DNA from 2 places in the Metabacillus sp. SLBN-84 genome. Region 2 is predicted to be linked to the other one. Evidence: a T-box and tRNA genes for the amino acid it is inferred to sense, from the RefSeq annotation. Region 2 holds a T-box; the other holds one or more tRNA genes.

Region 1 (7,246 bases), 1.1 Mb from region 2:
TCTGCGGACCGTGACGTCAACTGTGCGCACATCACCGAAATAATCATAGCCCCATACGGTCTGGAGAAGATGCTCGCGGGTCATGACCTGTCCGATATGCTTAGCCAGATAATGAAGCAGTTCGAACTCGCGGTGTGTCAGTTCGATTGTTTCCCCGCGTTTTGATACTACATAAGCATCAGGGTGAATCGTGAGGGAACCGATTTCGATTTCGTTTTTATCTGACTGCTGCTCAGGGGGCAGCGCCTGAAGTCTTCTTAAATTTGCTTTTACCCGCGCAAGCAGTTCTCTTGTGCTGAAAGGCTTCGTCACATAGTCATCCGCTCCGAGCTCAAGTCCAAGCACTTTATCAATTTCCGAGTCTTTTGCCGTCAGCATGATAATCGGAATTTCATATTTTTTACGGACCTCGCGGCAGACTTCCATTCCGTCTTTGTTCGGAAGCATAATATCTAATAGGATTAAGTCAGGCTGCACTTCTTCGACCATTTCAAGCGCTTCGTTTCCGTCATAGGCGCAATAAACGTCGTAGCCCTCTTTTTTTAAGTTAAACTGCAGAATATCTGCAATCGGCTTTTCATCATCGACAACTAAGATTTTCTTTTCCACGGCCAATCGCCCCTTTTATATAAGGTGTTACGTTCTCTCTTCTTAATTTACCACTTATGACAGGCAGATTCATCTTTTCAGGCAGTTTCTTTTTAGGATATCCCAAACTCTGTCAGGCAAATCAGCGGTAAAAAGACAAAAACCCGGCGCAGTGCCGAGTCATAAATACAAGTCCGATGTGAAAAATGAGGAAAACCTCAGGCAGGGCCCAAGGTTATCTCTTTAAATACTTCAATGGATCTTTCAGTTTTCCGTTCTCATAGACTTCAAAGTGAAGGTGAACGCCAGTTGAGCGGCCGGTAGAACCCATGACACCGATTTTCTGTCCCTGAGACACTGTATCGCCAACCGATACAGAGATTGAATCAAGGTGGGCATAAACCGTCTTCATGCCATTTCCATGATCAATTTCGACTTTATTCCCGTATGCGCCATCATTGCCTGCAGAGATAATCTTGCCGTTGTCTGCCGCTTTGATTGTGCGGTCACTCGGACGGGCAATGTCGATTCCTTTGTGCATCTTGCCCCAGCGCGTTCCAAGCTTGCTTGAAACATATCCGCCGACAGCCGGCCACTGAAGAGAGCCGTTTCCGCGTGAAGGAACCACTTTTGTGCCTTTTACGATGATTTCTTTTACCGGTTCAGCAAGCGTTTCTTCTTTTGTCGTTTCACGTTTTACTTCTTTGCCGTTTTCCTTGTGAACAACATAGTTAAGAAGCTTCTGTCCATCTTTTCCTTCTTGCTTCGTTTTTTTGTCGCCTTTAAACATGGAAGAATCTTCAACCACTTCTGTTTCATAGGCAATGGCTTCTTTTTTTGAAACCTCTTCTTTTACTAGGACATTTGTGAAAGGCTTGTAGTCTTTTACGTTTAGTTCCTCACCAGGCTTGATTACATTTTCATCTGACAGACCCGGATTTAGAGCAAGCAATTCTTCAACGGAAAGCTTGTATTCAGAAGCGACCTTTGAAAGAACATCTTCATCTTTTACTTTGTGTTTTTTCTCTTCAAGCGTGCCTTTTGCAAGAAGCTTTACGCCTTCCTGTGCCGTCAGCACCTCTTCAGGAGAAATTTTCTCCTCTGAAATTGAAACTTTTCCCGAGAATGAAACGTCTAGTATACGAGATTCATTTTCTTTTAATGGCTGAAGCGGCTGTGGGGACTGCTTCATTTTCTCGGCCTGTTCTACCTGTTCAGCCGGAACGTACTTGGCTTTGTAAGCTTTTAGAACTCTCTCTGCTTCTTCTTTGTTCTTGAAGTAGCCGACAGTCTGATTATCTATTTTAAGTAAAGCTGCGTCTGCTGCTACATTAAGCTCTTCTTTAAGCTTGGCAAGAGTTTCCTCGTTGCTTGCAGCAGGACGGAACATTTGCTCAGGGATTACTTCCATCTCTTCAACCGTTAATTGATAATCTTTATACTCTTTTTTGGCCTCTTCAATCTTTTGCTTTGAAAGGTCATCAATTAACTGCTGACTGTCTACCGTTCCGATTCTTTCGCCGTCCAGATAAATATGGTAAACGGTCTCAAGATTTTCCTCTGCAGAAGCATTCATGCCGAATGTCATGGCGCCTGCGAAAGTCAGACCGAATAATGCCTTCTTTATAGTGCTGTTTGTATGCTTCACGTTGTTTCCAACGAATCCAGTTATGCGCTTTAAACACGATACAATTTCCTCCCAATTGACCACTGATCAGTACTTTATCTATCATCTATATAAGCCTATAGTGCTATGTTTGCGGATTTCTTTTTTAGCCACTCTACTAACCTACCATATTATCAGACTATTACCTAGCCATTTTCAAAAATGTAACATTTCTGTATTATTGATGTCATATTTTAGTTTTTGATGTAAAAATTTGCACTTTTATGTAACGGTTATGCGACTATAGGCATAACAAAAAAGACATGCATCCGATTAAGGATCATGTCTTTTTTCTGTGTCCAGCTTCAGCACCCAGTGCTGAAGCTTTTCGTAGTGGCTTGGGACGGAATCGAACCGCCGACACAAGGATTTTCAGTCCTTTGCTCTACCGACTGAGCTACCAAGCCGAAGTATGTATGGATCAGCGATTATCTGCCGACCTAAATTATTATAGTTCAATAACAGCTCAAACACAAGACTATTTTAAAAATAATTAAAAAATCGAAAGGGACGGATCCCTTTCGATTCAATGGCTTAGCTGTATACGCTTCTTACAACGTTTGTCTGCGTTCTGTCAGGACCGACAGAGAAGACGGAAAGCGGAATGCCTGTAAGCTGCGATACGCGCTCGATGTAGTTGCGTGCGTTCTGCGGAAGTTCTCCGAGGTCGCGTACGCCTGTGATGTCTTCTGTCCAGCCTGGAAGCTCTTCGTATACCGGCTCGCATTCAGCAAGGACTTTAAGGCTTGCAGGGAATGATTCCATGATTTCGCCTTTGTATTTGTATGCTGTACAGATTTTCAGTGTTTCAATGCCTGTCAGAACGTCAATTGAGTTAAGGGACAGGTCTGTGATTCCGCTGACGCGGCGTGCGTGGCGGACAACGACGCTGTCAAACCAGCCGACACGGCGCGCGCGGCCTGTTGTTGTTCCGTACTCGCGTCCGACTTCACGGATCTGGTAGCCGATTTCGTTATCAAGTTCTGTCGGGAACGGACCGTCTCCAACACGTGTTGTGTAGGCTTTGGATACGCCGACAACATGGTTGATTTTCGTCGGGCCGACGCCTGAACCGATCGTTACGCCCCCTGCAACAGGGTTTGATGATGTAACGAACGGATATGTGCCCTGGTCGATATCAAGCATAACGCCCTGTGCACCTTCAAACAGCACGCGTCTGCCGCCGTCAAGAGCATCGTTCAGCACAACGGCTGTATCGCAGACGTATTGTTTGAACTGCTGGCCGTACTCATAGTACTCATCAAGAATTTCTTCCATTGTGAAGCCTTCTGTTTCATAGTACTTTTCAAGCATGCGGTTCTTTTCTTCAAGGTTGCGTGCAAGCTTTTCTTCAAATGCTTCACGGTCAAGGAGGTCAGCAATACGGATGCCGACGCGCGCTGCTTTGTCCATATAAGCAGGTCCGATTCCTTTTTTTGTTGTGCCGATTTTGTTCGCGCCTTTGCGCTCTTCTTCCACTTCATCAAGTTTAAGGTGATAAGGCAGAATAACGTGCGCGCGGTTGCTGATGCGCAGGTTGTCCGTGCTGACGCCGCGGTCGTGAAGATATTTAAGCTCCGTCATAAGAGCTTTAGGATCAACGACCATTCCATTGCCGATTACACAGGTCTTATCACTGTAAAAGATACCTGATGGAATTAAGTGCAGCTTATATGTTTCACCGTTGAATTTAATTGTATGTCCGGCGTTGTTTCCGCCTTGATAACGGGCAATGACCTCCGCATTTTCGGAAAGGAAATCGGTAATTTTGCCTTTTCCTTCATCTCCCCATTGTGTACCAACTACTACTACTGAAGACATTAATGTGCACCTCCGGTTATTTAAAACACGTTCTAGTTTCGCTCAATCAAACAAGCTAATTCTACCAGTTAAAGGGCGGAAAGTCAATGAAAAGACGAACATTAATGAGATTTCATTTTCTTTTCGTTCGTAATATGTTGTGATTGTGTGTGATTTGGTTCCTCTTTTCATAGGTTAACCCCTGATTTGGGGTTTCATTTTGTCAGGGGAAGATGTGGCGCAATCATACCCGTTCCTTTTCGCTCCAGGCATTTGCTTTCCGCGGGGAGGGATAGGAGCTTCCTCGGCAAGCATTGCGGGATCTCCCATTCCCTCTGCATCCCATAGAAAAGTGGAAGCTCCCTTTTTGCTCCGGCAGTCAGATAAGAAATCACACGAAAAGTCCGGTGTTGACTTTTTGGGGGATTTTGTTCTGACAGAGGAGTTGGGCGCTACAGCTGGACAACGAGTCAAATGCCTTACGCTGCAATCCACTGGAGTTAAACAACTTAAAAACGAAGTGTGAGAGTGATTCAGACCGTTTACTTGTCACCACATGCGGAATACTTGCCGGAATACCTCTTTTACTAGAAAAAACCGATCCGTTACTTGCCGCAAACAGCCGTTTACTTGAAAATTTCAAGATTACGCCTAAATAAAAGCACGCATCCTTCATACATGCATCCGCAGCCCTGTCCCAAACAAAAAAAAGCCGCCCCGCAAAGGACAGCTTCTAAGCACCTGGTGGCACGCCGGCATCATCGAAGCGCCGTTCCAGGTTGACGAATTTGTTGTATTCTTTTACAAACGCCAGGCTGACGGTGCCGACCGGTCCGTTACGCTGCTTGGCGATGATGATTTCAATGATGTTTTTGTTTTCGGATTCTTTATCGTAGTAATCGTCCCGGTATAGGAAGGCTACGATATCCGCATCCTGCTCGATACTTCCGGATTCACGGATGTCGGACATCATCGGACGCTTGTCCTGACGCTGCTCAACGCCGCGGGAAAGCTGGGAAAGGGCGATGACCGGGACTTTGAGTTCCCTTGCGAGGGACTTCAGTGTCCGGGAGATCTCGGATACTTCCTGCTGACGGTTGTCCTTGTTACGTCCGCTTCCCTGGATGAGCTGCAGGTAATCGATCAGGATCATGCCGAGGCCGCTTTCCTGCTTCAGGCGGCGGCATTTGGCGCGGATGTCGCTGACGCGGATACCGGGCGTATCATCGATGTAGATGCCTGAGTCAGAGAGGCTTCCCATGGCCATTGTAAGCTTGCCCCAGTCTTCAGGGGTCAGGTTTCCTGTACGAAGTGCCTGGGCGTTAATGTTGCCTTCTGCACAGAGCATCCTCATGACGAGCTGGTCCGCACCCATCTCGAGACTGAAGATGGCGACGTTTTCGTCCGTTTTTGTTGCGACGTTCTGGGCGATATTCAGGGCAAAGGCGGTTTTACCAACGGATGGACGGGCCGCCACGATGATGAGGTCATTTCGCTGAAAGCCTGCCGTCATCCGGTCGAGCTCGGTAAATCCTGTCGCAATTCCCGTGATGTCGCCTTTTCGTGTGTGCAGCAATTCAATGTTATCGTACGTTTGAACGAGTACATCTTTTATATTTTGGAAAGCTCCTGCATTTTTGCGCTGTGAGACTTCCATGATGTTTTTTTCGGCTTCGTTGAGGAGAACGGCCACTTCGTCTTCGCGTGAATATCCGTCCTGGGCAATGGTGGTTGCCGTGCGGATCAGGCGTCTGAGAATGGATTTTTCTTCGACGATTCTGCCGTAATATTCAATATTGGCTGCTGTCGGGACGGAACCCGCCAGGTCGCTTAAATAAGATACACCGCCGATTTCCTCTAGTAAATTGGCATCTGCAAGCTCTGAGGTGACTGTTACTAAGTCAACAGGCTCTCCTTTATCCGCAAGCCCGAGCATGACATTGTAAATCTTCTGATGAGATGCTCTGTAAAAGTCTTCTGGAATCAGAATTTCAGAAGCTGTAATCAATGATGCGGGTTCGAGAAAAATGGCTCCGAGCACGGCTTGCTCCGCCTCAATGTTCTGTGGAGGAATCCGGTCATCAAACATTTCATTCATGATGATCACCGTCCTTAACTTGATTTAGGCAGGACTTAAGCCTGCAAAAAAGATGTGATGCGCAGAAAAGAAGCAGCATCCATTCACACATCACATCTTGCTTATTATTGTTCAGTTACATGCACTTTCAGTGTTGCTGTTACGTCAGGGTGAAGCTTGACAGGCACGTTTGTAAACCCTAGAGCGCGGATGGCATCCGGCAGCTCGATTTTGCGCTTGTCGAGTTTATGGCCGTGTGTTTTCAGCAGTTCATCTGCGATTTGCTTGCTTGTGATCGATCCGAAAAGGCGGCCGCCTTCTCCTGATTTTGCTTTGAGCTCAACTGTCAGGCTCTCGAGCGTTTCTTTCAGTTCTTTTGAGCGCTCAAGCTCTGCTGCGGCTTCTTTTTCTTCTTTTTTCTTCTGGCCCTGCAGTTTGCTGATTTCTGAGTTGTTGGCTTCGATTGCAAGCCCCTGTTTGATCAGGAAGTTATGTGCGTAGCCGTCTGCTACATTTTTCACTTCCCCTTTTTTTCCTTTGCCTTTAACATCTTTCAGGAATATAACTTTCATGATTTGGTTCCTCCTTCTAAATACTCCAGGATTGCCTGTTCTAATCTCTCTTCTGCCGCGTTTAGGGACAGGTTCTCAAGCTGAGTGGCAGCATTCGTAAGGTGTCCGCCGCCGTCCAGGGCTTCCATGATCAGCTGGACGTTTATGTCCCCGAGTGAACGGGCGCTGATGCCGATGGTCTGGTCGTTTCTTCGGGCAAGGACAAACGATGCCACAACTCCGCTCATCGACAGCAGGGTGTCCGCTGTCTGGGCGATGATGACCTGATCAAACGTTTCCTCTGAATCAGGATCTGCCTTAGCGATTGCGATGCCTTCTCTCAGCATGTTTGTATTTTGAATCAGTTTTGAACGCTTCACGTAGTGGGTAATGTCTTCTCTCATAAACTTCTGCACGAGGATCGTGTCTGCCCCTTTGGACCTTAAATAAGAAGCCGCGTCAAATGTGCGCGATCCCGTTCTTAGCGTGAAGCTTTTCGTATCCACGATGATGCCGGCAAGCAGCGACGTCGCTTCAATCATGTTCATTTTCAGACGTTTTGTC
Region 2 (7,246 bases):
AGCTTCGGCGCCAGAACCCCGAAGTATTTATAGGCTACAATGTAGGCGATAATGAATCCTGCAAGGTGAATGAACTGAAGAATGAATCCCCGTTTCAGTCCGACGAGCAGACCCATTATTAAGATAATTAAAAGGGCAATATCAAGCATTAACTGTGTCAATCCTTTTCTGTAATTTGTCTCTCCAGTTTTTCAAATTCATCTCTTAATTTCAGGTAGTCATGAACGACATTGACCGCCGTCAGAACGGCAAGCTTATTTATATCAAGGTTAGGACTTTTACTGCTGATTTCCCGCATTTTATCATCAACAATAGAAGCCACCAGACGCACATGGCTTGTGCTCTCTGTGCCTACTATTGAAAATTGCTGTCCATATATATCAACTGTCGTTTTCTTTTTTGAGTGGTTATCCAACGAAAAATCCTCCATTCTTGAGAATCCTAATCTTTATCATAACATGATATTTAGTATAATGGAAAGATAATGCCAATCAATCCCGTACCCACTACTACTATAGAAGAGGTGTCTTCTCTTGTCCAATACCGTTATAAAAATTGATCAGCAGACCATGCTGAAAATGAAAACCTATTATTCTTCCGGACTCGGATCAAAGCTTCCTCCGGGTGCCGTTTTTACGGCAAAAGCAAATGGCTGCTCCATCACTGCCTACAAATCAGGGAAAGTTCTTTTCCAGGGAAATCTCGCAGCAGAAGAGGCTTCCAAATGGTCCGAACCCGAGAAAAAGGCTACTAAGAAACCTTCGCAGCAAAAGACCGTTTTCAGTCCGCCGCCAAATATTTCATCTCTTTCGATCATCGGTTCAGATGAAGTAGGCACGGGTGACTTTTTCGGCCCTATTACGGTCGTTGCCGCCTATGTAAAAAAAGAGCAGATCCCGCTCCTTCAAGAGCTTGGAGTAAAGGACTCAAAACATTTGAATGACACTCAGATCATAAGCATTGCGAAGGACCTTCTTAAAGTCATTCCATACTCTCTGCTGATCCTGCACAATGAAAAATACAACCAGCTCCAAAGCACAGGAATGTCCCAGGGAAAAATGAAAGCCATTTTGCATAACCAGGCGATAAACAAACTCTATGACAAAATCGCGCCGGAAGAACCTGAAGGCATATTGATTGATCAATTTGCAGAGCCTTCTCTGTATTTCAAGCATTTATCTGGAAAATCCTTCAAAAGAGAAAAAACATTTTTCAGCACAAAGGCAGAAGGAATCCACCTGGCTGTAGCGGCCGCCTCAATTCTTGCACGCTATGCCTTTTTAAAGGAAATGGACCGCCTGTCAGAAAAAGCAGGAGTTACCCTTCCAAAAGGAGCAGGAGCTAAAGTAGACGAGGCTGCAGCAGCCATCATCCTAAAAAAAGGCAGCCCGGCACTGAAAGAACTGACGAAGTTTCATTTTGCCAATACCGATAAGGCTGAAAAAATCGCCGCAAAAAAAAGAAAAAGATAGAAAAGAGCAGCCGGACCTTAATGGTCAGCTGCTCTTTTCCTGTTGTCTCTGCGATTAACCTCTCAGCACGGCGGAAAATTTTCCCTCGACCGTACGGAGTACTTTTTCATGCGCTTTTGTTACTTCTTCGTCTGTAAGCGTACGCTCAGGGTCGAAATAGCGCAGTGAGAAGGCCAGTGATTTTTTATTTTCATCAAGCTTATCGCCTTCGTATAAATCAAAAATGGAAACGTCCTTCAGAAGCTTTCCTCCTGCCTCTGAAATAGCGCTATGCAGATCGCCCGCTACAACGTCTTTATCAACAACAAGGGCAATGTCCCTCGTCATAGACGGAAAGCGAGGAATAACAGAGAATGTTAGTGGTTCTGCTTCTGTTTGAAGAAGCTCCTGAAGAGCAAGTTCAAACACATATGTCTCAGTCAGGTCCATTTGCTTTTGAAGCTTCGGATGCACCTGTCCGATAAATCCTGCAGAAACGCCGTTAAGAAGAATTTCTGCCGTACGCCCCGGGTGAAGTCCGTCGCGTTTTGTCTGCTGATAAGTGATGTGTTCGTTTAATCCTAAACGATCGAACAGGCCGTCAAGAATTCCCTTTACCACATAGAAGTCGACCTGTTTTTTCTCAGCCTGCCACTGGTTCAGGTGCCACAGCCCTGTTACAGCTCCGCTTAACCGTTCTTTTTCCAGAGGCTGTTCACCTGGTCCGTTTGAAATGAACACAGAGCTCATTTCATAAAGAGCTGCCTGGTCATTTTGACGGGCAAGATTGTATTTCAGCGTCTCAAGCAAGTGAGGGATTAAGCTCAGGCGAAGAACGCTGCGCTCTTCACTCATCGGCATGGACAGGCGTGTCAGATCAGATGCTTCAAGCGCAAACAGGGAAGCTTTGTCTTCGCTCGTCAGCGAGTATGTGATCGCCTGATGCAAGCCGGCTCCTTCTAAGAAGCGGCGGGCCATCCGGCGTTTTTGCTGATAATCCGTCAATTTGCCCGGTGCGGATGCGCTGACAGGGAAAGTAGACGGAATGTTGTCATAGCCGTACAGTCTTGCAACTTCTTCAATCAGGTCTTCCTCGATTGTAATATCTCCGCGTCTTGTAGGCACAGTTACCGTGAAGGCGCCGTTATCCTCCTGCACTTCAAATCCAAGACGTGTAAAGATGGACTGCATCTCCGAACCTGAAATGTTCATGCCGAGCACACGGTTAATTTTATCGATGTGAACGGTCACGACCGCAGGTTCAGCTTCAAGATAATTCACCTCAGCCGATCCCGAAAGAACTTCTCCCCCCGCAAGCTCCACCATCAGCTGGGCAGCGCGTTCTGCTGCAGCACGAACTCGGTTCGGATCGACGCCTTTTTCAAAGCGCGCACTTGCTTCACTTCTTAATCCGTGATCTTTGGACGATTTTCTTACAGTCTGGCCGTTGAAGTACGCAGATTCAAGAAGAACAGCCGTTGTATCGGAATGAACTTCCGAATTCTCTCCGCCCATTACACCCGCGAGTGCAACCGGCACAGTTCCGTTAGTAATGACAAGGTGCTCCGGAGTAAGCGTGCGTTTTTGTCCATCAAGTGTCACGATTTCTTCGCCGTCTTTTGCCATGCGGACAAGAATTTCTTTTGAGCCTAAACGGTCATAGTCAAAGGCATGAAGCGGCTGTCCGTACTCGAGGAGTACGTAGTTCGTGATATCCACCACATTGTTGTGCGGACGGATGCCTGCAGCCATCAGTCTTGTCTGCAGCCAGAGCGGAGACGGGGCAATCTTCACATTGCGAATCACTTTTGCCACATACAGCGGATTCTCTTCTTTTGCTTCAACGGAGACAGTAATGCTCTCAGATGCCTTCTCTGAACCTTCATCATGCGTCAAGTCAGGGTACGTTACGCTTCGGCCCAAAATAGCCGCTACTTCATGCGCGACGCCAAGCATGCTCAGGCAGTCTGAGCGGTTAGGGGTAAGACCAAGCTCAAGAATCTGGTCATCACGCCCAAGTTCTGCAAGAGCATCTTTTCCAGGCTCAGCATCGTTTGGAAAGACAAAGATGCCTTCCGAATACTCTTTTGCAACGGTTTTTGATTCAAAGCCCAGTTCCTGAAGAGAACAGATCATTCCGTTTGACTCTTCGCCGCGAAGCTTTGCTTTTTTGATTTTAAAGTTACCCGGAAGTACCGCGCCTACTGTGGCTACTGCTACTTTTTGCCCTTTATCGACATTTGCAGCTCCGCAAATGATTTGAACAGGGTTCTCGCCGCCTGTATCGACCAGACATTTGTTGAGCTTATCTGCATTCGGGTGCTGCTCTTTTTCAAGCACATGCCCGACGACTACACCGCTCATCCCTTCATTTAAAACCTCTACACCCTCTACTTCAATTCCGCTTCGGGTGATTTTCTCTGCCAGTTCTTCTGCCGGGATTCCGCTGAGATCCACGTAATCCTGCAGCCATTTATAGGAAACAAACATTTGGAACCCTCCTTTTATGCTCTTTTAAATTGTTTCAGAAAACGCATGTCGTTCGTGTAAAAATGACGGATGTCATCGATGCCGTATTTCAGCATGGCAATTCGCTCCGGTCCCATGCCAAAAGCAAATCCGCTGTATTTCTTTGAATCAAACCCTGCCATTTCAAGCACATTCGGATGAACCATTCCTGCACCGAGAATTTCAATCCAGCCAGTCTTTTTGCAAACACTGCAGCCTTTGCCGCCGCACACGAAGCATGAAACATCGACTTCAACTGAAGGCTCTGTAAACGGGAAAAAGCTTGGGCGCAGACGGATTTCGCGCTCTTCGCCGAACATCTTTTTGGCAAAAGCCTCAAGTGTTCCTTTCAAATCGCTCATGCTGATGTTCTCGTCAATGACAAGTCCCTCAATTTGCGTGAATTGATGTGAATGTGTCGCATCATCATTATCGCGGCGGTATACTTTGCCCGGACAAATGATTTTCACTGGTCCCTGACCTTTGTATTTCTGCATCGTTCTTGCCTGAACAGGTGACGTATGAGTACGAAGCAGCGTTTCTTCCGTTATGTAGAAAGAATCCTGCATATCACGAGCCGGGTGTCCTTTTGGAAGATTCAGCGCTTCAAAGTTGAAATAATCCGTCTCTACCTCAGGGCCTTCTTCGACGGAATAGCCCATGTTAAGGAAAAGGTCCTCAATTTCCTCAATGACAGACGTAATCGGATGATGATTGCCCGTGCGTACAGGACGTCCCGGAAGTGTCACATCGATCGTTTCAGCTGCAAGCTTCTCTTCAACTGCCGCTTCCTCAAGTCCTTCCTGTTTAGCCGAAATGCTTGTGGCAATGCTCTCGCGCACCTCGTTTGCCAAAGCTCCCATTAGCGGGCGCTCTTCTGCAGAAAGTTTGCCCATCCCGCGAAGAACTTCTGTAATTGGCCCTTTTTTACCCAAATATGATACGCGGATCTCATTCAGGCTCTTTAAATCATTTGCTGCCTGAATTTTTTCAAGCGCTTCAAGCTGAAGCTGTTTTAATTGCTCCTGCATCGTATTTTCCTCCTTTTATTTCAGATGATTCCTGATTTTTTTTGAACAAAATAAAAAACCCGTCCAAAAAGGGACGAGTTGACAGTCGCGGTACCACCCTTGTTAACAGCAAAAAAACATGCTGTTCACTTCGTTCATAAATAACGGATAGGATCCGGAGCACCTTTACACCCGGGATTTTTCCGGATGGTCCTGGTGTCAGCTAAAGAGGTGAATTCATCTGCTGCTGTCAAAAAAATGCTCACAGTCACCGGCATTTTCTCCCTGATTGACGCTTTCGCAGACTACTCTTCTCTGTCAACGCTGTTCATGGTATGTAACTGTCTTTTATTATAATGAATTCATGATGGCGATGCAACCACGCTTTTGCCTATTTCACAAGGCGATACATCAGGATCCCGGCAGCAACTCCGGCGTTTAAGGATTCAGCTTTTCCAAGGATCGGGATGTACAGGTTCTGGTCGGTAAGGGACAGCCATTCCTCCCTTACCCCGCTGCCTTCATTGCCGATAAGCAGGGCAAATTGTCCGGAGGTTTCTGCTTTTCTGTAATCGGATCCGTTCTGCAGGGAGGTTCCGTAAATGGACACTTCATTCTGCTTCAGTTCTGAAATGGCTTCATCCATTTTTTTTCTTACAACCGGTATATGGAAAATGGAGCCCTGTGAGGAGCGCACTGCTTTTGAGTTATACGGATCAACTGTCCCATCTCCGAGAATGACGCCGTCAAGACCTGCTGCATCGGCAGTCCGGATAATGGTTCCAAGGTTCCCCGGATCCTGAAGCGCATCAATCAGAATGACTTTTTTCCATGTGCTTATGCTTCCGCTGTCCTTCTGGATGCAAACGGCCGCAGCACCCTGGGGAGTTTCTGTTTCGGAAATGGCTTTCATGATTTCTTTTGTTACGTAAATGATGGACAGATTGTCTAGATCCCAGTGTTTTGGGATGGCTGTTTCTTCTGACAGGATCAGTTCTTTTATATCTGATTTATTTTTGATGGCTTCTTCCACGAGATGCATGCCTTCTATTAAAAATGTGCCTGATGCATCACGTTCTTTTTTTGTGTGAAGTTTGCGCCATTGTTTGACTTTTTGATTTTGTACGGATTCAATTCGCTTCAATTGTCCTGCTCCTTTTGCTGTTGGGTTTTCCTGCCCATCTATTTTCATTTGTTATTATCAGAAGCTATAGAAAAACTTCTGCACCTCTACCCGTTTCCTTGCGCTCCAGTCACTTGCTTTCCGCGGGGAGTGCTGAAGCTTCCTCGCTGCGCTTGCGGGATCTTCCGTGCCCTCTTCATCCCGCAGGAGTCAAGTGCCTTCCGCTTCAGTCCACTGGAGTGTAACGTACCTATGTAAAATCAGCTGCCAATTCTACATTATAGGCTTTTCTTATTATTTTAACGGAAGATACATAAAATAAGCAAAGTGATGCACGATAAACAGAGATCAACTATTTTAAAAATGGAGTGAGTCAGATGGATTTAAATTTACGAAATGCCATTATCTCAAATGTTTCGGGCAATGACCAGGGGCAGCTTGAGGATACGATTGTCGATGCGATCCAAAACGGAGAAGAAAAAATGCTTCCGGGACTTGGCGTTCTGTTTGAAGTGATCTGGCAGAATTCAAGTGAAGATGAAAAGAATGAAATGCTTACGATTCTTGAAGAAGGCTTAAAAAAGAAATAAATGCCGGGCGGCTGCCCGGCATTTTTTTATGGGATCCAGCTCCAGCGCCCAGATCCTCCGTCAGAACGGCTCAGGCAAAAAAGTTAAACCCGGATTTTTCTGCGTGACCCTTTTCTGCCTGTCTGATCTGAACAAGGCGCTTACGCTTTTCTTAGTCAAAAGTTATAGCTTTAACTGTTTCTTCATCCAGACGCTTAATAACCTCTGTAATCAGCTTAACCGCATTTTCGTAATCGTCGCGGTGAAGCATGGCTGCATGGGAATGGATGTATCTTGTCGCAATGGTGATGGAAAGTGCAGGTACACCGTTTGCTGTCATATGGATTGCACCTGAGTCTGTTCCTCCGCCTGCGATTGCATCGAACTGATATGGAATGTTCATTTCATCGGCAACGCCTGTAACGAAGTCGCGAAGCCCTTTATGAGAAACCATTGATGCATCATAAAGAATGATTTGAGGCCCTTCCCCCATTTTGCTTGAAGCTTCTTTGTCAGAGATTCCAGGAGTATCGCCCGCAATCCCGACATCCACTCCAAATCCGATGTCCGGCTGGATGGCATGAG

What was found. The T-box of region 2 lies ahead of pheS (phenylalanine--tRNA ligase subunit alpha). A T-box ahead of a tRNA ligase gene usually reads a tRNA of that ligase, here a tRNA-Phe.
Region 1: it has a tRNA-Phe gene. The T-box ahead of pheS (phenylalanine--tRNA ligase subunit alpha) is inferred to sense a tRNA for this amino acid. The anticodon was not compared.

Annotation. Positions count from the first base shown of each region.
Region 1 covers NZ_JBRJIP010000001.1:118,522-125,767, reverse strand. Annotated here, with positions in the region: gene yycF (response regulator YycF) at 1-609, opposite strand, end outside; gene RKD52_RS00645 (peptidoglycan DD-metalloendopeptidase family protein) at 824-2,236, opposite strand; tRNA gene RKD52_RS00640 (tRNA-Phe) at 2,589-2,661, opposite strand; gene RKD52_RS00635 (adenylosuccinate synthase) at 2,789-4,075, opposite strand; gene dnaB (replicative DNA helicase) at 4,788-6,152, opposite strand; gene rplI (50S ribosomal protein L9) at 6,257-6,703, opposite strand; gene RKD52_RS00620 (DHH family phosphoesterase) at 6,700-7,246, opposite strand, start outside.
Region 2 covers NZ_JBRJIP010000001.1:1,232,013-1,239,258, reverse strand. Annotated here, with positions in the region: gene RKD52_RS06085 (CvpA family protein) at 1-149, opposite strand, end outside; gene zapA (cell division protein ZapA) at 158-430, opposite strand; gene rnhC (ribonuclease HIII) at 534-1,472, shown strand; gene pheT (phenylalanine--tRNA ligase subunit beta) at 1,527-3,941, opposite strand; gene pheS (phenylalanine--tRNA ligase subunit alpha) at 3,956-4,990, opposite strand; T-box leader at 5,057-5,300, opposite strand; gene RKD52_RS06060 (TrmH family RNA methyltransferase) at 5,361-6,113, opposite strand; gene sspI (small acid-soluble spore protein SspI) at 6,470-6,682, shown strand; gene RKD52_RS06050 (M42 family metallopeptidase) at 6,834-7,246, opposite strand, start outside.